DNA from 3 places in the Desulfovibrio desulfuricans genome. Region 1 is predicted to be linked to each of the others. Evidence: riboswitches for the same ligand, from Rfam matches in the RefSeq annotation. Region 1 holds a riboswitch; each other region holds the start of a gene.
The links. A riboswitch is a leader RNA that binds a small molecule or an ion and turns the genes downstream of it on or off. The one in region 1 is predicted to bind cobalamin.
Positions count from the first base shown of each region.

Region 2: another riboswitch for cobalamin. It lies ahead of DDIC_RS02375 (FecCD family ABC transporter permease); the one in region 1 lies ahead of DDIC_RS13260 (sirohydrochlorin cobaltochelatase).
Region 3: another riboswitch for cobalamin. It lies ahead of DDIC_RS08195 (anaerobic ribonucleoside triphosphate reductase); the one in region 1 lies ahead of DDIC_RS13260 (sirohydrochlorin cobaltochelatase).

Region 1 is NZ_CP036295.1:3,138,771-3,146,108, forward strand. It holds gene DDIC_RS13245 (phenylacetate--CoA ligase family protein) at 1-778, shown strand, start outside; gene DDIC_RS13250 (hypothetical protein) at 781-1,194, shown strand; gene DDIC_RS13255 (hypothetical protein) at 1,434-2,009, shown strand; gene DDIC_RS13260 (sirohydrochlorin cobaltochelatase) at 2,133-3,089, opposite strand; cobalamin riboswitch at 3,121-3,337, opposite strand; gene DDIC_RS13265 (30S ribosomal protein S1) at 3,553-5,265, shown strand; gene DDIC_RS13270 (DMT family transporter) at 5,504-6,340, opposite strand; gene DDIC_RS13275 (linear amide C-N hydrolase) at 6,718-7,338, shown strand, end outside.
Region 2 is NZ_CP036295.1:588,808-596,145, forward strand. It holds gene DDIC_RS02355 (Rne/Rng family ribonuclease) at 1-2,491, opposite strand, end outside; gene DDIC_RS02360 (metallophosphoesterase family protein) at 2,821-3,507, opposite strand; gene DDIC_RS02365 (5-formyltetrahydrofolate cyclo-ligase) at 3,580-4,281, shown strand; gene DDIC_RS02370 (polyphenol oxidase family protein) at 4,272-5,027, shown strand; cobalamin riboswitch at 5,054-5,231, shown strand; gene DDIC_RS02375 (FecCD family ABC transporter permease) at 5,442-6,521, shown strand; gene DDIC_RS02380 (ABC transporter ATP-binding protein) at 6,521-7,338, shown strand, end outside.
Region 3 is NZ_CP036295.1:1,964,995-1,972,332, reverse strand. It holds gene DDIC_RS08200 (M16 family metallopeptidase) at 1-1,328, shown strand, start outside; cobalamin riboswitch at 2,003-2,180, shown strand; gene DDIC_RS08195 (anaerobic ribonucleoside triphosphate reductase) at 2,302-4,557, shown strand; gene nrdD (anaerobic ribonucleoside-triphosphate reductase) at 4,610-4,780, shown strand; gene nrdG (anaerobic ribonucleoside-triphosphate reductase activating protein) at 4,773-5,288, shown strand; gene DDIC_RS08180 (hypothetical protein) at 5,223-5,771, opposite strand; gene DDIC_RS08175 (HD-GYP domain-containing protein) at 5,887-7,134, opposite strand.

The DNA.
Region 1 (7,338 bases):
GGAAGATCTGGGTTCCACCGGCTTTACGGCCACGGCCTCCATGGCCCTGCTGCTGGCCGAAGAAGTGGAACGCGCGGGCCTGCGCAACAAGATCAAGCTCAGGCGCATGGTCTGCGGTTCTGAAACCCGCAGCGAAAAAATGCGTCTGGCCATCGAGAGCAAACTGGGGCTTGAAGGCTGTTACGACATCGGCGGCATGACCGAAATGTACGGCCCCGGCACAGCCATAGACTGCGACGCCCACGAGGGCCTGCACTACTGGGCCGACCTCTTCATCATCGAAGTGCTCGACCCGGCCACCATGCAGCCCGTTGCCGAGGGCGAAGTGGGCGAAATGGTGGTCACCAGCCTGTGCAAGGAGGCTGTGCCCCTGCTGCGCTACCGCACCCACGACCTTTCGCGTCTGCTGCCGGGCAAGTGCTCGTGCGGGCTCGACATGCCCCGGCATGACCGCATCCTTGGCCGCTCGGACGACATGATCATTTACCGCGGCGTCAACATTTACCCCGGCCAGATCATGGAAGTCATCGGCCAGTTTGCGGAGCTTGGCGGCGAATATCAGGTGGAGCTGACCCGCGACGAGCGCGCCCTCGACCATCTGACCCTCACCGTAGAACGCGGTCAGAACCACGCCGCAGGCAACGACGAAGCCCTGGCCCGCGAGCTGGAACACCGGCTGCACAAGGCCATCATGGCCCGGGTTTCTGTCAGCGTGGCCGAGTACGCCAGCCTGCCGCGCACATTCAGCAAGTCCAAACGCGTCGTCGACAAGCGCTGACCATGAAACGCCATGCCAACCGCACCGGCAAGGGCCTGAGGGCCCACGTCAGCAGGCTGCGAGTCGCCGCAGCCCGCCTTGCCGGCATTGTTGCCCTTTGCCTTGCTGCGGCATGCCTGACGCCTGCCCTGGCGCAGGCCAACGAGCTGGCCAAGGTGGACAGCGCCGCATGGTGCGTCATCCACGCTCCGGGCCAGAAGCAGGCGTGCCTCAGGGCCGAGAGCGAATGCCGGGCCGCGCTGCCGGACATGCCCTCTGCGGGCGGCTGCCCTGACCGGCAGCTTGAGGCCTGCGTGGTCAGTCAGGGAGCCAACGGCTCGTTGTGCGCCATACTGTGCTGCTTTGACCCGGACAATCCGGCCTGCAGGTCTGCCATGGCCAGCATGCCCAACGTCATTGTCCTGCCCGACCCTTAGGGAAGGTCTGCCCCCCAGCGGCCCCTCTCCCCAAAACCGCACGTCATAAAAACCTGTCCGCCCTGTCCGCTGGCGGATCCTCCGGTCGCGCACGTCCAGCCACTGACAATCGGCCCTTTCGGGTATAGGACGCTCGCGATCCTCCTGAGCGCATAGACCTTTGTCTTCTTTTGGCATATCCTCAAACGCAGGCGTTCTTCCGTTGTGCACGCCTGATAAACGCCGACACAGGAGCCTGCATGCCCCTTGCCGTCACACCTGCATCTCTTTTCTTTCTGGTCGGCTACGTAATGCTGGCCGGGGGATCGTTTGCGCTTGTGAAACCGGGCCTGGGGCTGCTGATCGTACCCGTGCCGCTTCTGGCTATCCCCCTGCATCTCTTTGCACGCCGCATTGGCGACTTTGCGGGCGTGGCGCATTCCCGCTGGCTAATGCGTACATTTGGGCTTTTTTTGCTGCTTTTTCTCGCCCTTGTGGCAATCTTTTTTGCGCTCGGCGCAAGCTGCACCGACGGCCCGGCCCTGGACCGGCTGGAAACCATCGGCAACGCCTACAATGCGGGCACGGTGAACCTGTACGCCTCGCTGGCCGGGCTGTGGGACATTGAAAAGTTGCGTCCCTTCACCCTGGGGGCTTCGGTATGGGCTGGTCTGGCGCTGTTGTGGCCCCTCAAACGGGCCATACAGGGCATGCTGGCTCTGGCCGGAGGCATCGCGCCCAAGGCCCTGACGCTCTCATGGCGCTGCTGCGCGCTGCTGGGGGCGCTTGCGGCACAGGGGGGCATGCTGGCGTGGCTGCTGGTGCGCCAGGGCTGACGCAGCCCCGGTAATTCCCCTCCCCGCAACAAAACCGGGGCCGCAAAAAAGGCCGCGCAAGCCGGACGCGCTGTCCCGGCTCATGCGGCCCGTTTACAAAAAACGTGCAGCTGGCGGTTGCCGCTACTGCTTTTTGGGTTCCTTTGTCAGGTCGTCGGCGCTTTCACTCGCGTGGCGCACCAGAATGGCGCGGGCTCCCGCGATCTGGCCCAGGCCCTTGAGGTTGGTCTCAACCTTGTACCCTGCAGCCTTGAGTCTGGAGACCCACGAGTCGTCTTCGGATCCGGCCATGTCGTTGTGGGCGTGGTCGCCCGCCACCAGCATAAGCGGTTCAATCACGACCTTTTTGACCTTGGCGTTTTTAAGCTCGGCCAGCAGGTCGTCCACGCTGCGCGCGCCCTCGACCGTAGCCATAAACACGCGCTTGTCCGCATCGTGAAACACGGCGCGCGTGCCTTCAAAGGTCAGATCGGCCCGGCCATGGCTCTGTCCGTGACCCATGAGCACCAGGGCCGCATCCTTGCCGCGCAGGGGCTTTACGTCGTCAGTGATGGCCCGGATAAGTTCCTGCGCGTCTTTTTGGGATTCCAGCATGGGTCTGCCGAGAAACACCGCGTCAAAACGTCCGGGGTTTTTCTGCAGGTCGATGAGCACGGCCCGCTCAAGCTCGCTGAACTCTTCGCCCGCCATGACATGCAGCGACTGCACGCGCACGACCTTTACGCCGTCGCTGGCAAGCTGCGCCAGGCCGTCGCTGATGCCGCCCACAGGATGCCCCTGCGCGGCGATCTTTTTGCGGATGATCTGCGAGGTATAGGCCCACACCACCGGCTGGCCGGGAAAAGCCGCCTTAAATTCTTCGTCCACGGCCTTCATGGAAACGAGGGCTTCGGGCACGCTGGTGCCAAAGGCTACCAGCAGCACGCCAGCCTTGCCCTGAGGCACGGCGGCGGGGGCTTTGGCCGCAGGCTCGCCGGCGACGACGGCAACAGGCGCGCCCATTACGGCGCACAACAGCAACAGGGGCAACAGGGTGCGGGTGAAAAAATGCAAAATGGAATGCGGCGCGTTACGCAGCATGGCAACCTCCTCAATGGCGCGTTGGCAGGTTGAAGTGTATGAAATGCCGGTGGATATTCGGACTCGAGGGCCATGGGGGCCTGCGCCCCGCGCCTAGACTTCGCCTTCGCCGCTTGCGCGACTGGCCTGTACGCTCCGCCCGTGGCGGAACAGTGAAGCTTCGTTCCCTCTTACCGCAGCGCGACTGTTTCCGATTTGCACGGAATTCCCCGCCGACTTTTTAAAAACACTGCATGCGCCCGCAAAAGTCAAGCGCTCCAAACCCTGCGGCCCCCGTCTGGCAGGGGCTGGCAGCCGACCCCTTCGGCGGCCCCCGCCCAGTGCCGCTTCGGGGACCTGTCCAAATTCCGTTTTTTCGGCGACAATCGCCGATTTGGCGCTTCTTTTTTCTTGTTCTTTTGCTTAAATCCTGATAATAAGTCACCTCCCTGTTATGGGGAAATTATGTTTGGAGGCTGGACATATGGCAGGTTTTGAAACCGGGCACGACACCGAAATTAATTTCGAAAGCGCCCTTGAAAACTACCTCAATCCCGATTTCGGCGATCTTGAGGAAGGCTCTATCACGAAGGGCGAAATCGTCCGCGTGGATGACGACAATGTGCTTGTAGACGTGAATTTCAAGTCCGAAGGGCAGATTCCCGCGGCCGAATTCCGCGACCCCGCCGGCAACATTTGCGTCAAAGTTGGCGATCGTGTTGACGTTTACGTCGTTCGCAAGAACGAAAACGACGGCACCATCACCCTTTCTTTCGAGAAAGCCAAGCGCATGCAGGTGTTCGACCAGCTCGAAGACGTGCAGGAAAACAACCGGGTCATCAAGGGCCACATTGTCCGCCGCATCAAGGGTGGCTACACCGTGGACATCGGCGGTGTGGAAGCATTTTTGCCCGGTTCGCATGTGGATTTGCGCCCCGTGCCGGATATGGATGCCCTGGTCAACCAGGAATTCGAATTCCGCGTGCTCAAGATCAACCGCCGCCGCAGCAACGTCATCGTTTCTCGCCGCGTGCTGCTTGAAGAGGAGCGCGATTCCAAGCGTCAGGATCTGCTGCGCACCCTTGAAGAAAACCAGATTGTTACCGGTAAGGCCAAAAACATCACCGAGTACGGCGTGTTTGTTGACCTTGGCGGCCTCGACGGCCTGCTGCACATCACCGACATGAGCTGGAAGCGCATTCGCCACCCCAAGGAAATGATCACCATCGGTCAGGAACTGACCCTGAAGGTGCTCTCCTTCGACCGCGACAACAACAAGGTCTCCCTGGGCCTCAAGCAGCTTGTGCCTGATCCGTGGCAGGATATTTCCGCCCGCTTCCCCGAGGGCGCCAAGTGCAGCGGCAAGGTCACCAACCTTGTCGACTACGGCGCGTTTGTGGAACTGGAACCCGGCGTTGAAGGTCTGGTGCACATTTCTGAAATGTCCTGGACCCGCAAGCTGCGTCATCCTTCCCAGATGGTTCACACCGGCGACGAAGTCGACGTGGTCATCCTGGGCGTGGACGGCGACAAAAAGCGCATCAGCCTCGGCATGAAGCAGGTTCGTCCCAACCCCTGGGAACTGGTTGCTGAAAAGTACCCCGAAGGCACCATCCTTGAAGGCGTCATCAAGAACATCACCGAATTCGGCATGTTCATCGGCATCGAGGACGGCATCGACGGTCTTATCCATGTTTCCGACATTTCCTGGACCAAGAAGGTGCGTCACCCCAACGAACTGTACAAGGTGGGCGACACCGTGCAGGCCAAGGTGCTGACCGTGGATCAGGAAAACGAAAAGTTCACCCTCGGCGTCAAGCAGCTGGTGGACGATCCGTGGGGCCACGTGCCCAACACCTACCCCGTGGGTTGCACCATCAAGGGCACCGTGACCAACATCACCGACTTCGGCCTCTTTGTTGAAGTGGAAGAAGGCATTGAAGGCCTGGTGCACGTGTCCGAACTTTCCAGCAAGAAAGTGAAGACCCCCGCCGAGATCTACAAGGAAGGCCAGGAAATCCAGGCCAAGGTCATCCACGTCAGCGCTGAAGAGCGCCGTCTGGGCCTGTCCATCAAGCAGATCAAGGACGAGGAAGAACGCCGCAAGCCCAAGGAATTCCATTCCGGCCCGCAAGAAGCCGGTCAGAGCCTGGGCGATCTGCTCAAGCAGAAGTTTGAAGAAAGCGAAAACAACTAGTCTGTTTTTGCTTCAGGATACAAAAGGGCGCTCCCGCAAGGGAGCGCCCTTTTTCGTTGCCGGATCGACAGACGCCGCCGCGTTCGCCTGCGCCGACGGCGAGACGCGCAGCCTGCAAACGGCGGGCGCGGACAGACCGCGCTGGCTGCAGCCAGGACGCGGCAATACGGATATACGAAAAAAGCGACGCCAGGCCATGCGGCGGCAGGGGCAGCGTGCAGCGGCGTGCGGCGTGCTCTCAGGCCAGTTTGAGCAGCACGGCCCCTGCCACGACCATAAGCACGGAAAACCCGCGCTGCAGGGTAAAGCGCTCGCGCAGCAGCCAAACGGCCAGCAGCATGCCAAAAATTACCGAAGTTTCGCGCAGGGCCGCCACCACGGCAATGGGGGCAAGCGTCATGGCCCACAGGGCAATGCCGTACGATCCCATGCTGGCAAATCCGCCCAGCGTGCCAACGACCAGCCGCTTGCGGGCATACTTTACATAGCTCAGGCCGTACCGCCACAAAATGTAGACATGCACTGGCAGCGCATTAATCAAAAAAATCCAGGTGGTGTAGGTAGCGGCGTTGCCGCTTTCACGGGCGCCCAGACCGTCTGCCAGCGTATAGCCCATGATGACGCACGAGGTGCGCAGGGAGATAAAAACTTCGCTCCAGCCGTAGCCTCGGCGCATATTGTCGGAGGCGAGGAACAGAATGCCCGCGCAGAGGGTCAACACGCCGCACCACGCGCCAAGGCTCATGCCCACGCCTGCGGCCAGCAGGGCCAGCGACGTCAGCAAGGGCGCGCTGCCGCGCATGACCGTGTAGGCAAAGGACATGTCCACCCGCTCGTATGCGGCGGAGATGCAGAGGTAATAGCCCAGATGGCAGGTGCACGATATTACCAGGTAGGGCCAGGCGGCCTGCGGCAGAGGCGGCAAAAAAGGCAAAAAGCACAGCGCGCCACAAAAGCCGCCAAAAGCGTTCAAACCTGTTTCAAAAAGCTTGTTGCCGCCGCTTTTGACAATGATGTTCCAAAGCGCGTGCAAAAAAGCGGCAAACAGTATTGCCAGCAATACAAATGGTGACATGCTTTTTGCTACGCCTATTTACGCTCATTGCCAAGTTTTACCACAGGTTGTCCCGCTTACGCCAAGCCAGAAAAAACCATCAGAATAACTATATTGATTACATGCACTGCATAAGAGTCAAAACACAATGTTCAACGATGCCCATTTACTGCACTGCGCTGCAAAACATATGTGTCGAAAGTCATCCTGGCCTTGCATTGCGATAGTCATTGCCGTATTTTTTTAGCAACCACATATATAGACTTGCATGATTCCACAACGGTTCACTGAACCGTCGACGCAAGCCACGCCGCAGCTCCTGCAACAGGGCTGCGCAAAAAGCAGGGAGACAGAAAGTTATCAATGACGTGCTAAACCCGTAACAAAGGCTGGTTGCCATGCTGCCAAGAGTCGTTTTTTCGCTGCTTCTTTTCATCGCGCTGGTGTCAAACGGAGCTTCACTATCGCAGGCCTGCACAAGTCTGCGCGTAAAAACAACAGACGGCGGCATTTTTTACGCCCGCACCATGGAATTTCCCACTTCTCCACAGGCAGTAGTGGCTGTTTTTCCCAGAGGCACAGCCATGCGCGGAACCCTGCCGGACGGCAAGGACGGCGGTCTGGCCTGGACGGTAAAGTACGGCTTTGTAGGCATGCGCGACTACGCGCCGCCCATCGTCAGCGACGGCATGAACGAAAAAGGCCTTGTGGTCGGCATGCTGCTGTTTCCCGGTTTTGCGGGCTACCAGCCTTTTGAGCAGACGCTTGCGGCAAAAACCATCGCCAACTTTGACGTGGCCAACTGGATGCTGGCCAGCTTTGCCAGCGTGGACGAAGTGCGCGAGGGCCTCAAGGGGGTTCGCGTGTGCGATGCGCCGCTGCCCCTGCCCGGCGCAGGATCGCTGCCCCTGCATTATGTCGTGCACGACGCCAAAGGCGGCTGCCTTGTGGTTGAATATACCGATGGTCAGCTCAAGGTGTATGACAACCCTCTGGGCGTCATGACCAATTCTCCGCCT
Region 2 (7,338 bases), 700 kb from region 1:
CGGTGCGCTGGCGTACCAGCTCCAGCAGGCCAAAGGAACTCATGCGCGCAACATCATGCCGGGCGCGGTCGTTTTTCATGGCTGTGCGCAGGGTTTTTTCCACTTCCAGCACATGTTTTTTGTCGCGCATTTCAATAAAGTCGATGACCACCTGCCCGCCGATGTCGCGCAGCTTGAGGTGGCGGGCAATGGCTTCGGCGGCTTCCATATTGGTTTTGTGCGCCATGGCTTCAAAGTTGCCCTTGCCCGAAATTTTGCCGGAGTTGATGTCGATGGCCATGAGGGCTTCGGTCTGGTCAAACACCAGGCGACCGCCGGAGGGCAGCAGCACCTCGCGGGAGTAAATCTGATCGAGCTGGCGGCGCAGGTTAAAGCGCTCCCACATGGGCGTACGCATATCGGTATGCATGCGCACAATATCCCGGCGGCGGGGGAACAGCAGATTCACCGTGTCGCGCACGCTCTGCGCCACTTCTTCGCTATCCACCCAGATTTCAGAAATATCTTCGGTCAGGTAGTCGCGCACCGCGCGTTCCGACAGCCCCGGCTCCTGATAGATGAGGTTGGGGGCGGAAACCTCGGTGGCCTTTTTGCGAATATCGCGCCAGACGCGCTTGAGGTACTGCAGGTCGTTTTTGAGCGTGGTCTTGGTGGTACCGGCGCTGACGGTGCGCACGATCACGCCCAGACCCTGGCCGGGATCAATGCCGTTCATCATTTCACGCAGGCGGGAGCGCTCGTCGTCGTCGTCCACCTTGCGGGAAACGCCGATTTGATCCTGCCCCGGCGTGAGCACCAAAAAGCGCCCAGCCAGCGAAAGCCATGTCGTCAAAAAAGCGCCCTTGCTGCCGGTGGGTTCTTTAACCACCTGAACAAGCACTTCCTGACCCGCCTTGAGCACCTTTTGGATGGGCGGAAATTTTTTGCCCTTGGAGGGCTCGTGGTGCGCCAGCCAGTACTCGGGGTGCACCTCGTCGATCTGCAAAAATCCGTTTTTGCCCGCGCCGTAGCTGACAAAGGCGGCCTGCAGGTTGGTGTCGATATTGTGGATGACGCCCTTGTAGATGTTGCCCTTGATTTTGCGCTGGTGCAGCATGTCCAGATAATATTCCAGCAGCTGACCGTCTTCGGCCAGCGCCACTTCCACCTGCTCGCCGGGCAGCACGCTGATAAACATGCGCCGTCTGCCCTTGGGGCCCTCGGCGGAAGTTTTGGCGGCCTTGCCCGCATTGGCGTTTTTGTCGCCTTCGGCCGGTTTGGCTGCTTCGGGCTTGCCCTGCGGCTGCCTGGCCTGTCTGGAGGGCTGCTGGGGGCGCGATTCCGGCGTGGCTTCAGGCAGATCGCCGTCCAGATCAATGCCGTCGATCTCGTCGTCGAGGGCGTCGTCAAGCGCGTCGTCGAGGGCGTCGTCATCAGCCAGCATTCCGGCCTGCGCGGCCTCCTGGGCCTGCTGCTCTTTTTTACGGTTGCGCCCGCGTCCGCCACGGCGGCCACGGCGATTTTTGCGGCGGGGCGAATCCCCGGCAGCGGCATCGTCCGCAGACGCGTCAGAACCTTCCCCGGTCGCGTCATCCGCAGCAGCGGCTTCGGCGACGTCGCCAGCGCCCTGTGCGGCGCGCGCGGTCATCGGCGCGGCGTCCTGCGGTTGTTTTGCTTGATCCTGTGAAGACTTGTCAGCAATACGATTGGCCGCGCCGCGCTCTGTCGCGTCCGTTTCGGTCGCAATGGCGGTTCCCTGAGCCTCGGCGGGCGCAGCTTGGGCTGCGGTCGGGGCGGTTTCGGTCTTTGCGGTTTTTTGCGCCGCATGTCGTGCGGGCTGGTGCGCCGGTTTGGCCGCCTCAGGGGCCGATGCCGCAGCGCTGACAGCGGCGGCGTCAGCAGCCGGAGCTTCGGCAGACTTGGCCTGCCGTGCCCTGGTGCCACGTGCGGCGGTCTTTTTGGGCGCTGCTTTTGCGGGCTTGGCGGTTTCGCCAACGGGGGCCGCCGGGTCGCCAGCCGAGAGGGCGGGTGTGCTGGCGGGTGCGTCGGCTTCGGTCACCTTGGGCTTGCGCGCAGTCTTGCCGCGTGCGGCAGAGCGGCTTGTGGTCGCTTTGGCGCTGTTTTTGCCAGCCGGTGCGGCCTGTGCGGCAGACTCTGCCGGGGCCGCGCCCTGTGCGTCCGCAGAAATTTTTGCGGTAGCGTCAGCCGTTTTTTTGCTCTCGGCGGACACGGTTTTTGTAGATTTGCCCGCACTGCGTGAAGTCTTGGCGCTTGCCGTGGACTTGGCGGCGGTTTTGGAAGCCGGGGCGGCCTGAGGGGCCGGAGCGTCGGCTGCGCCTTGTGCGGGCACAGATTCGGCAGTTTTGGATGCGGCCTTGCCGGTGGCCTTTTGAGGGGCTGTTTTGGCTCTGCTGCGGGTTGAAGGGGTGCGCTTGGGCTTGGAAACTTCCTGCGACGATGCATCCGTGGCTGGCTGTGAAGCGGCCACGGGGGTGTCTTGGTCTATGGTCATGAAAATCCTTTTGCTGCGGGGCGTATACGCCTCCGCAAAAATTTCAGCCAGCATGCCATGCACTTACGGGAATGTGCCGTTTTTGCTCCGCCGCAGCGCCAACAAGGCGCGCGAAGGCGGTAGCATGCTAATCCGCTTTTTGGAGAGTACGTTTTTTTTGAAAATATGCAAGCAGGCAAGGGGAGGCTGGCAAAATCAGTAAAAAAGAAGGAAAAATGCCGCAGGGATGGGAATAAAAAAAACCGTTATACGGCGTGCGCCAGATACCTGGGGGCTTGCGGCATCCGCCGGAATCTCTGCCGACATTCTGGCGGATGCGCCTGCAAAAGCTAGTCTTCGAGCATTTTCAGCTCGGCGGAGAGCTGGCCGGAGTTGGAGCGCAGCAGCACATAGCCGCCCTGGGCAAGCATGCCAGGGTTGACCACAAGGGTGCGCCCCACGCGATCCATGGCCCGCGCCTCGTGGATATGCCCGCACAGGCAGATGTCGGGCTGGGATTCTTCCAGAAATTCGCGCACGGCCGTGGAACCCACATGGATGCCGCCGGGGATGACATCGCAGGCGGTGTCCTTGGGGGGATTGTGCGAAACAAGCACGCTGTGCGGGTAGTTGCGGGCTTTTTGCCAGCAGGTTTCAAGCCAGGTCGCAAAGGCCGATTCGGGAAATTCGCTGGGCGTGCCAAAGGGCGTAAACGTGGATGCCCCAACGCCAAAAATGGCGATTTCGGGTGTGAGTTCTCGGGTCTGGGTGTGCAGGTTCCAGCCTTTTTCGCTCAGCCACTGGTCGACTTCGGGCCTGTCCATGTTGCCGATCTGGGCCAGCACGGGTATGTCGTGCGCACACAGTGCCGCCATAACGGTTTCTGCCTGCTTGATGCCGCCAGTGATGGTCAGATCGCCGGTAACGATGATGCCGTCAGCCTGCGAAAGTTCGGGTATTTTGGCAAAGCGTTCCGGTTCGTCGTGGATGTCGCCCACGGCTATCCAGAGATAGTCCTGAGAGTCGGCGCTTGGCATGGTGTTGCTTCCTTTGTTACAGTGCCTCAGGCCTTTACAGTGACACACATCGACCTACAAGGAAAGAGCCGCTTGTCCTCCCGCAGTATGCACTCCGCGCCCGGCATGGCCGCCGGCGCCGACGTATTGTCGCCGCAAACAGCGCAGGCCCGCGACGACGTGCGCCGCGCCATGCGCCGCCTGCGCGCCGGGCAGCCGCCAGATATCGCCGAAGCCCGCAGTCTTGCGGCGCAAAGGCGTATGCTGGGAGCGCCCATGTGGGCCAGGGCCCGCTCTGTGGCCCTGTATGTGGGCGTGCGGGGCGAGCTTGGTACGCACGTTCTCTTGCAGGCCGCCTGGCAGACGGGAAAAACCGTATGGTTGCCGCGCGTGCGGCCAGAGGCGTCGGGTCTGATGGATTTTGCGCCCTGCAGCGGGCCGGAACACTTGCGGCCCGGCCCCATGGGCCTGCTTGAACCCCTGGACAGCCTGCCCGGCGTGGGGCCCGAAATGGGCAAGGATGCGGGTCATGGTGCGGGTCATAATGCGGGTCATGATGCGGAGCTGCCGGTCTTTGCGCCGGACATTGCGCTGCTGCCGGGGGTCGCCTTTGACCTTGCGGGTGGGCGTCTGGGGTACGGGGGCGGTTATTACGACCGCTTTCTGGAAAAAGGCCTCAACTGCCCCCGCGTGGGGTTGTGCTTTGAGTTTCAGTTGGTGGAATCCCTGCCCCTGGCCCCCTGGGACCAGCGGGTCAACTACATATGTACTGAAGAGCGTATGCTGTGTCTGTAAGTTATATTCCCTTTGAGTTTCCCGGTGTGCCGCAGGTTGGCTGCGCTTTTCAGACGCGTGGCGGCGGCGTGAGCCTTGGCGAATACGGCGGCGGCAACATTGCCTTTACCGTGCAGGACAACCCCGATCATGTCATTGCCAACCGTCGCAGCCTGCTGGCAGACCTGCGCCCGCAGGGTATGACCGCCTGGGCCGAGCTGATGCAGGTGCATGGCGATGTGATGGTCTTTGAACCGGCGGCGGTGGCCTGCGAGACAGCCGTAACGGCTGAGGGCGACGGCATGGGCACGGCGCGTCCCGGTCTGGGCCTGCTCATCAAGACCGCCGACTGCCAGCCGATTCTTGTTGCCCATAAAAGCGGCAAATACATTGCCGCCATGCACGCGGGCTGGCGCGGCAACCGTTGCGACTTTCCCGTCACGGGCGTGGCCCGCTTTTGCGAGCGCTACGGCCTTGAGCCGCGCGACCTTGTGGCCGTGCGCGGGCCCAGCCTTGGGCCGGGCAGGGCGGAATTTGTCAATTTTGACAGGGAGTGGGGCGAGCCCTACCTGCCCTGGTTTGACGCCGACAGCAAAACCATGGATCTGTGGGGGCTTACGCGGCATCAGCTGGAGCGTGCCGGGCTGCCGACGCGCAGCATTTACGGGCTGGACCTCTGCACGGCCAGCAACAACGGACAGTTTTTTTCGTACCGTTGCGCAAGGCAGTCGGGCCGTCAGGCCAGCCTGGTGTGGATAAAAGCCTGAGCCATTGACAGGCCGCAAGCCCGCGCCTAGAGTGTTGGCGGCATTGGTAGCCGGGAAACCGGCTTGAAAAGGGAATCCCGTGTAAAACGGGAGCGGACCCGCCGCCGTAAGGTTCTTAACCTTGCTCCATCTAGCGCCACTGGAAACGGGAAGGCCGGAGCAGGGGAACCAAGCCGGAAGACCTGCCATGCCCCACGGTGCGCGTCATGGAATGACGGCATCTCGGTGCGGCGCGACCGCCCCACGGCAACGGGTTTTTGCCGGCAGGAAAGAGGAAATACGGGCCTCTTCCACCACGAGTGGAAGAGGCTTTTTTTATGCCCGGGCGGCGCTGGCCGCCAAGAGGCAATGGTCTGCCCAGGGCCAGCCACGCTTTGGCCCGCGTTTGCCCGCTGGGCAAGGCAGAGGACCGGCATGACCAGAATCTCCGCATCTACTCCCTCCTCCTCGCAATCCCGCAGGCTTTGGCCGGTGTTTGCCGGTCTGGCCGTCTTGTGGCTGCTTTCACTGCCGCTGGCCTGCTTGCCGGGACCTGTGCCCCTGAGCGCTCAGAGCGTGTTTCGCGCTTTGGCGGCTGTTGTCGGTCTTGCGCCAGCGCCGGATGATTCCGCGCTTACCGGCGTTGTGGTCAGCATACGGCTGGCGCGCGTATGTCTGGCCGCCTTGTGCGGCGGCGCTCTGGCCATGGCCGGGGCAGCCTTGCAGGGCGTTTTGCGCAACCCGCTGGCTGATCCGTTTACGCTGGGTATTTCAGCCGGGGCAGCCTGCGGGGCCAGTATGGCTATCGCGCTTGGCGGGCCGCTGGTTGCGCTGCTTGGCGGTTTGCCTGGGCTTGCCGGGTTCAGCCACGCGGGGCTGGTGGCTCCTGCCGCGCTGTTTGGCGCGCTGGCGGCGCTTGGCGGCGCACTGTGGCTCGGGCGCGGCGACGGGGCCTTCAGCCGTGAGAGCGTTATTTTGGCGGGCATAGCCGTGGCTGCGTTTTTGGGCGCGCTGGTGGCGCTGGTAAAGGCCCTTAATGAAGAATCTGTGACCAGCATCGTGTTCTGGATCATGGGGTCCTTTCAGGGGCGCGGCTGGAGCAGTATGCCTCTGCTGCTGGTCACCGTGGTGCCCGGCCTGCTGGCAACGGCGCTTGGCTGGCGCGCTCTGGACGTGCTGGCCCTGGGCGACGAGCAGGCGGCCCAGTCCGGTCTTGACGTGGGGCGCGCCCGCTTGTGGCTGCTGGCCGGGGCCAGCTGCATGACGGCTGGCTGCGTGGCTGTGGCCGGGGTTATCGGATTTGTGGGGCTGGTTGTGCCGCACGTGCTGCGCCTGCTGCTGGGCTGGGGCCACGGCCCCCTGCTGGCAGCGGCCTTTATGGGCGGCGGCGTGCTGCTGGTCTGGGCCGACGTGCTGGCGCGGTGCGTGCTCTCCGGCGGGCAGGAGCTGCCCGTGGGCGTAGTGACGGCCCTGCTTGGCGGTCCGTTTTTTGCCCTGCTGGTACGGAGGCGCTGATGGCGGAAGAATGCCGGATGTCCGTGCCGGGGCAGACTGCGACTCGTGGGCCGACAACCGCTCAGGCCTCGCCGCGCGGCGAAGCATCCGGCCCGCCCGTTGTGCGGGTGGCGGGCGTCAGTGCCGGTTACGGCGGGCGCGACGTGCTGCGCGGAGTGGATTTCAGTTTGCGGGCGGGGGAGTGCGCGGCCCTGCTTGGCCCCAACGGCAGCGGCAAGACCACGCTGTTGCGAGCCATCTCGGGGGTGCTTGCGCCGCAGGCGGGCAGTGTGGAGCTTTTAGGGCGTCCGCTGGCGGCATTGCCTCCGCGCGAGCGTGCCCGCATGGTGGCCGTGGTGCCGCAGCGGGGGCAACTGCCTCAGGGGCTCACAGCGCGGCAGATGGTGCTGCTGGGACGCTTTGCCCACCTTGGTTGGCTGGGGGCCTACAGACGCAAAGATTACGCGGCGGCGGACAGGGCGCTGGACGAAACCGGCGCCATGCCCCTGGCGCACCGCAGGCTCAGCGAGCTTTCGGGCGGCGAGCTGCAGCGGGTGTTGCTGGCCCGCGCCCTTGCGCAGGAAAGCCCCCTGCTGCTGCTGGACGAGTTGGCCGCCGGTCTGGATCTGGCGCGCATGGTCGATCTGTTTGACCTGCTTGAGCGCCGCCGCGCCGCCGGAGCCTGCGTGCTTATGGCCGTGCACGACTGCAATCTTGCTGCGCTGTACGCCACGCGGCTCATGGGACTCAAAAACGGCGGTCTTGTTTTTGACGGCCCGGTGACACAGGTTTTTACAGAGGAGAATCTCGGTGAGCTTTACAATATACCCATCTGCGT
Region 3 (7,338 bases), 1.2 Mb from region 1:
TGCGCGTGCTTGCGCCCGAAAACGTCAAGCTGCCCGACCTTGAGGCGATTTTGCAAAAAAACTGGCCCGGAGCTGCCGCCGCCAAGGCGGCAAAGCAGGCCGCGGCATCGGCCGGTCAGCAGGAGGTTGTCGACCTGGGCCAGGGCCGCACGGTTATTCTCATCCCTGACGCAACCGTGCCCTATGTGGCCATGGACATGATGCTGCCCGGCGGCAACGCGCTGCTCAAGCCCGAGCAGCAGGGGCTCGCCGAGCTGACGGCCAGCACGATTGGCGACGGCTGCGGCAAGTTGGATGCGCAGGCCGTTGAAAGGTATTTTGCCGACCGCGCCGCTTCGCTCAGCGCCAAGGCTGGACTGCAGACCTTTACCGTTTCGGTGACCGGCCCCGCGCGCTTTAACGCCGACTATTTCGCCATGCTGTCCGACGTGCTGGGCAAGCCCCGGTTTGAAGCCAAGGAGATCAAGCGAGAGGCGGAAAACATGAAGGCGGCCATCCGTCAGCGTGCGGACAGGCCTACCGCGTATCTGTTCTCCCGCGTCAATCCCTTCCTCTTTCCTGGCGGGCAGGCCTACGGGTATGACAGCCTGGGCACGGAGGCGAACCTTGGCAAGTTTACCCCCAAGGATGTGCGTGGGTTCTGGGAGAAACAGCTGGTGCAGCCGTGGGTGCTTGCCGTGGCGGGCGACTTTGACCGCGAGGCCGTGCTGGCCTTTGCCCGCAGCCTGCCCACGCCTGACGGCAAGGGCTTTACCTTGGCAACGCCCTCGTGGGGCGACGCCCGCAGCCTCGACCTGCACCTGCCGGGCCGCAACCAGGCGCACGTGCTGCAGGTCTTTAAGGCTGTGCCCTATACGAATCCCGACGCGCCCGCGCTCATGCTGCTGCAGTCGGTGCTCTCCGGGCAAAGCGGCCTGCTGTTCAGCCAGATGCGCGACGAGCAGGGCCTTGGGTACACGGTCACGGCCTTTTACCGCGCCATGCCCCAGGCGGGCATGATGGCTTTTTACATTGGCACCACCCCCGACAGGGTCGCGCAGGCGCGCGAGGGCTTTGCCAAGATTATTACCGACATCAAGGCCAAACCCCTGCCCGAGGAATTGCTGCAAGCCGGGGCCAACCGTCTGCTTGGCGAGTACTACCGCGACAAGCAGAGCCTTGACGCCCGCGCCGGAGTTGCCGCGACAGATGCGGTGCTGGGCTTGCCGCGCGATTTCAGCAAGTCGCTCATCGACAAGGCGGCCAAACTGACCCCGGCGGATATTCAGGCAGTGGCGCAAAAATACCTGGATGAAAAAAATCTGTATAACATGACCTTGCTGCCCTAGGCGGCGATTACGCCTGTTCCGGGCCGTATGGCTGGGCCGCCCTTCCGCATCTGGCGGGGAGGCGGCAAGCTGTACGGCTCTTTTTTTGCGGCGGCAGGGAGGCTGGCAGTGCGCCTTGTGCCCATGATGCGCAAAAGCCGGCGGTTGGCGCGGCGCACAACGGATGAGGGGGAGTAAATGAAAATTTGCCCAACCCTCAGTTTATCATACAAAAAAAGTTTTTGCAGGCTGATTTTTTGGCAATTTGCGGGCAAATTAGAATGTCAAGTTTTCCCTAAGTTCCCAAGCTGCGGGGGGGCCGTCTTGAAAAGAGGGCGGGGGTAGAGTAGGTTCATTTTTGCGCTTATTGGAACTGCCTTCTACTGAAGGCTCGCACTGGCATCGGCTGCGTTCGCAGTGCCGTGTCAGGAGCGGCAGCGCCATGCGGGCAAGCGTGCCTGCGTGCATGGCGAAATGTTTCGTGAGCGCAATCAACATCACAGTTGCAGCAGGTCACCTGACGTGATCCGGCAGCCTACAAGGGCGAACAATTTTGTCACCGCCCCTCTATTGTGCGGCCTGTACATGGTGAAAATAAGGGCAAATAACAAATTTCAGTAATCTAAACAGTGTTTTGCTTTGAACCTTGGACATGTTTTTTTTGCGCATTTATTGACACAATGCAAGTCTTTTGAGATTTTCTAGACATTGAAAGCGCCATGGAGCTTAATAGGGAATGCCCGTGCAAATCGGGAGCGGACCCGCCGCCGTGAGCCTGTTCAAAACCGCATTTCACTACATGCCACTGGGTAATCTGGGAAGGCAGAAATGCGGCAGGCAAGCCGGAAGACCTGCTTTCAACCGTTCTTAGAAAAAGGATCCTCTGCAACGGGCTTTTGCGGAAGAACCATCACAAATGGGCCAGCAATGGCCCGTCCGCCCGTTTTGACCGGGCGGCCTTTTTGTTCATGGCCCACAAGTTGGAGCGAATTGCATGCTCGTCAGCATAATAAAGCGCGACGGCACGGAAGTGCCTTTTGATTCGGTCAAGATTCTCAATGCCATCACCAAGGCTAACCAGGCTGTGGGTGGTGAAGACATGTCGCCCACCGACCTGCTGTTTGTCACCGAAAAGGTGTGCAAAAAGCTGGAGTCGCGCAGTCTCAAACATGTTGAAGAAATTCAGGATGTTGTTGAAGAAACGCTCATCCAGTACGACTACGCCAAAAGCGCTAAGGCCTACATTCTCTACCGCGCAGAGCATACGAAGATCCGTAATGCGGAATCGTATCTCATGGATATTTATAAAAAACTCACCTATTCTCCTGCCCTGCAGGAGGATATAAAGCGCGAAAACGCCAATATCGACGGTGATACGGCCATGGGAACCATGCTCAGGTACGGTTCTGAAGGCTCAAAGTTTTTTATCGACAATTACATTTTGCCCAAGGATGCCTCGGCCGCGCATATCAACGGCGACATCCATATTCATGACAAAGATTTTTACATGCTCACGGAAACGTGCTGCCAGATAGACCTGATCCCCCTGTTTAAAAACGGTTTTTCCACGGGGCACGGGCATTTGCGCGAGCCCAATTCCATTGAGAGCTATTCGGCCCTTGCCTGCATCGCCATTCAGGCCAACCAGAACGAAATGCACGGCGGCCAGAGCGTGCCGCATTTTGACTTTGCCATGGCCGAGGGCGTCGTCAAAACCTACCGCAAGGAATATGAACGCGCCTTTGCCGCCTTTTTGCGCATCAGTAACGGGCTTGAAGAACAGGCCGCCATTGATGCCGCCAGAGGGTTCATTGGTCTGCTGCCCGAAGGCCCGCGCCTGGGCACCTGCGACGATTTTGGCGCTGCCCTGACAGCGGCTGCCCCCGAAGATCAGCGCGACATTGCGGCGCGTGCGCACGCCTACGCTGCGGGCGAGGCCCTCAAGTATACCGAGCGCCGCACGTATCAGGCCATGGAAGCCCTGATCCACAACCTCAACACCATGAATTCTCGCGCCGGGGCGCAGGTTCCCTTCAGTTCCATCAACTACGGCACGGATACCTCGGCTGAAGGCCGCATGGTTATCAAAAACCTGCTGCGCGCCACCAAGGCCGGGCTGGGCAACGGCGAAACCTCCATTTTCCCCGTGCAGATTTTCAAGGTCAAGTCGGGCGTCAACTACAATACTGAAGATCCCAACTACGACCTGTTCAAGCTGGCCATGGAAGTATCCGCCATGCGGCTCTTCCCCAATTTCAGCTTTCTCGACGCGCCGTTTAACCTGAAGTACTATCATCCGGGCGACTACAATACCGAGGTGGCCTATATGGGCTGCCGCACGCGCGTGCTCGGCAACGTGTACGACAAAGACCGGGAGGTAACCTGCGGGCGCGGCAACCTGAGTTTTACGTCCATTAACCTGCCACGCCTGGGGCTGGACGCGCGGGGCGACATAGACCGTTTTTACGCCCTGCTCAACGACAAGATCGACCTCGTTTTTCGCCAGCTTTTGCACCGGCTCAAGATCCAGAGCGCCAAAAAGGTGCGCAACTATCCTTTCCTCATGGGCGAGGGAATCTGGCTTGATTCTGACAAGCTGGGTTGGGACGACAGCATTGAAGAAGTGCTCAAGCACGGTACGCTGACGGTGGGCTTTATCGGCCTTGCCGAAACGCTCAAGGCGCTTGTGGGCAAACATCACGGCGAGAGCGAAGAAGCGCAGAAACTGGGGCTTGAAATCATCTCCCAGATGCGTAAGCGCTGCGACGAAGAAGCGGAAAAAACCGGTCTCAATTTTTCACTCATCGCCACCCCCGCCGAAAGTCTCAGCGGGCGCTTCGTCACGCTCGACAAGGCCAAGTACGGCAGCATCCCCGGCATCACCGACAGGGATTATTATACCAACTCCTTCCACGTGCCGGTGTATTGCCCCATCAAGGCCTTTAAAAAAATACAGATTGAGGCTCCCTATCATGCCCTGACCAATGCAGGCCACATTACCTATGTGGAGCTGGACGGCGACACCTGCAAAAATCTTGAGGCATTTGAAAGTATTATCCGTTTTATGCACGACAACGGCGTTGGCTACGGCTCCATCAACCATCCTCTCGACCGCGACCCTGTCTGCGGTTACGTGGGCGTGATCAACGGAGCCTGCCCCCGTTGCGGGCGCAAGGAAGGCGAGGCCGTAAGCGCCGAACTGCTTGAACAATTGCGCAAAAAATACCCGCACACCCCCAAGTGGGACTAGCGGTAACATACATTTTTTTCACCATCTTTTGCTTAGAGCAAGGAGAGAGCACATGCTGATGAAATCGAGTCTGTTTGCGGAAACCAAACCCGCACAGAAACTGGTTGGGCAGAATGTGGGTTTTGAACGCACCCGCCGCATCACTGGTTACCTTGTGGGAACGCTTGACCGTTTCAACAACGCCAAACGCGCTGAAGAGCACGACCGCGTCAAGCATGCCTGAATCATGCAAGACCGCGCTCATGCGGCTGTCGGGCATTGTGGAGGAATCCATAGTGGACGGACCGGGGCTGCGGTATGTACTGTTTACGCAGGGTTGCCCGCACCACTGTAAGGGGTGTCACAATCCGCAGACGCACAGCTTTGAGGGCGGCTTTCTGCTGACGGCAGAGGCCGCCCTTGCCCAGATGGCGGAAAATCCGCTGTTGTCGGGTATAACGCTGTCGGGCGGCGAACCTTTTGAGCAGGCCGAGGCGCTTTGCGCCGTGGCAGCGGGCGCGCGAGCCATGGGAAAAAGCGTGATGACCTACACCGGCTATGTTTTTGAGGCCTTGCTGGCGCGCGACGACCCCTGGACAGGCCGGCTGCTGGATCTGACGGATATTCTTGTGGACGGCCCCTACATGGAAGACCTGCGCGATCTTGAGCTGCAGTTCAGGGGCAGCTCAAACCAGCGGCTGCTTGACCGCGCCGACAGAGAGCGGATAGCCGCAGGGCTGCGCCGCAGCTGAGTGATTTCGCCAGAAGGCATCAGTGCTGGGCAACCTCGGCGCAGAAACATCCCGTGATATCTCCCCTGGCACGGCGCAGGCAGGGGCAGTTTTCATAAGCTGCCATTCATAAACCAGTGTTCCCCGCATCTGCGGGGCTTTTTTTTGCCCGTGCGAGGGCGGCAGTGCAGGGGTGGGCGTGGACAGTGCAGCGCTGGGCCTGAGCGGTCTCGGTGCGACTTTGCGCAGGCTTTGCACTTCGTGCTGCAGTTTTTCGACAGTACCCCGGGCCTCGTTGAGGTCGCGTCTGAGCGCGCCCGCCCGCGTTTTCAGGCTGTCTTCGAGCACGCGTATAACATCGCATGCTGTGGTGATGACCAGCGGGGCCTCGTCGACCTTTTGGGACACTGCGGCGGAGAGTTTGCGCAGGGGCAGCAGGTACCTGTAACGCGGCACAAGCCCGCAGGCAGAAAAGACAAGTGAAAGGATAACCGCAGCGCTCAAAAAAGGATGCGTGGGCTGTAGGTGAGCAGACCTGCAAGGGGGAGCAATAAGCAGAAAAATTACAGGAACGCCCCTTTGTTTCCCCTATGGGTAGTGTGGGGAATGCGGCAGGGGATCAGGCCGCAGCAGTCGCGCCGCACAATCTGCGCATGACCACAAAATTTGCAGCCGCGCGGCGCTGGGCGCGGATGCGCGCCCTGTTTACCTGAGCCACATTGTCGGCGAGCAGGCTTACCACATCTGCGTCGAGGTAGTTAAGCTCGGCCATGGACTCAATGAGCGCCATGGCTTTGGGCAGGGGCATGCCCTGACGGTAAGGGCGGTCTTCTGTCAGCGCGGTAAAAACATCCGCCACGGCGATAATGCGCACCGGCAGGGAAAGGCCGCTCCCCTTGACTCGTTCGGGGTAGCCTGTGCCGTCAATGCGTTCGTGATGTCTTCCCCCCCATTCCCGCACGCAGGTAAAGCCGGGTATGGAACCCAAAAGTTCCAGGCTGTTTTGGGCGTGCTGTTGTATTTGCAGCATTTCTTTAGGGGTAAGGGACGTTGGTTTTTCCAAAATTTCCAATGGGATGGCAAGTTTGCCTATGTCGTGCAGCAGCCCGGCGATAAACATGGTTGTAAGGTCGCCGATATCGGCCATACGGCTGAGTTTGAGCAGCATACGGGCCGTGTGCGCCACGCCCATGGAATGCGTGGCCGTGAAGGGGCTTTTGGAGTCGATGGTTTGCGAAAAAAGGCCGCACAAATCCACAAGCTGCACCGGGCCAAGAACAACCATGCCAAAGGTTGAGGCCAGGTGCTGTTCCATTTTTTGGGGACTGGCCAAAAGGCTGTTCACAGCGGCATCGTCAGCAACGGATTCCATCGCCGCGAGGTTTTCAGGGGCGTATTCACTGGTTTTGGCCTGCAACATGCGGCAGATGCCGCGCAGGTCAGCAAACTGCTTGCCGCGCAGGGCAATATCAATCCTGTCAGCCATGTGTATGCAGTTGGCAGGCAGGGCGTTTTGATCCTCCGGGCTGTAACTGTCCCATTCCGTATGGTGGTGCAGCACCATGTCGCAAACCGGACGCGGCAGACCGGTTGTTTTGCAAAAGGCCCAGCCAGCCCGGCAGTGCAGTGCCTTGTTGCGTTCAAAAACAAGGTCCTTGGTCTCGCTTTTAAGCGGTATGGCCCCTATGTCGTGCAGCATGCTGGCCATAAGCATGTACTTGCGGGAGGAGGCGGAAAGCCGCAGCCGCTCGGCAATAATCTGACTTAAAAAGGCAACGCGCAAATGATGACCCGCAAGGAATGGCGTAACCATATCAAGTGCGCGCGAAAAACCCATCAGCAAATCAAAAAGACGAATGGACCGCATGAAACGTATTCTCCCATCACAAGATGGCTATTCAAATTAAAACGAAAGGTCAATAGCGACATGGAGGCAATAGCCACATGCGGCAGTTGGCTGCAGCACGCAAAAAAAATATGGCCCGTCAGGATGCGCTGCGGCCGTGCATTTTTCAACTGCCGGCCTGCAGCTGCCAGCGACTCGCCGTGTCCCAAAAAAGCAGTGCCGCAC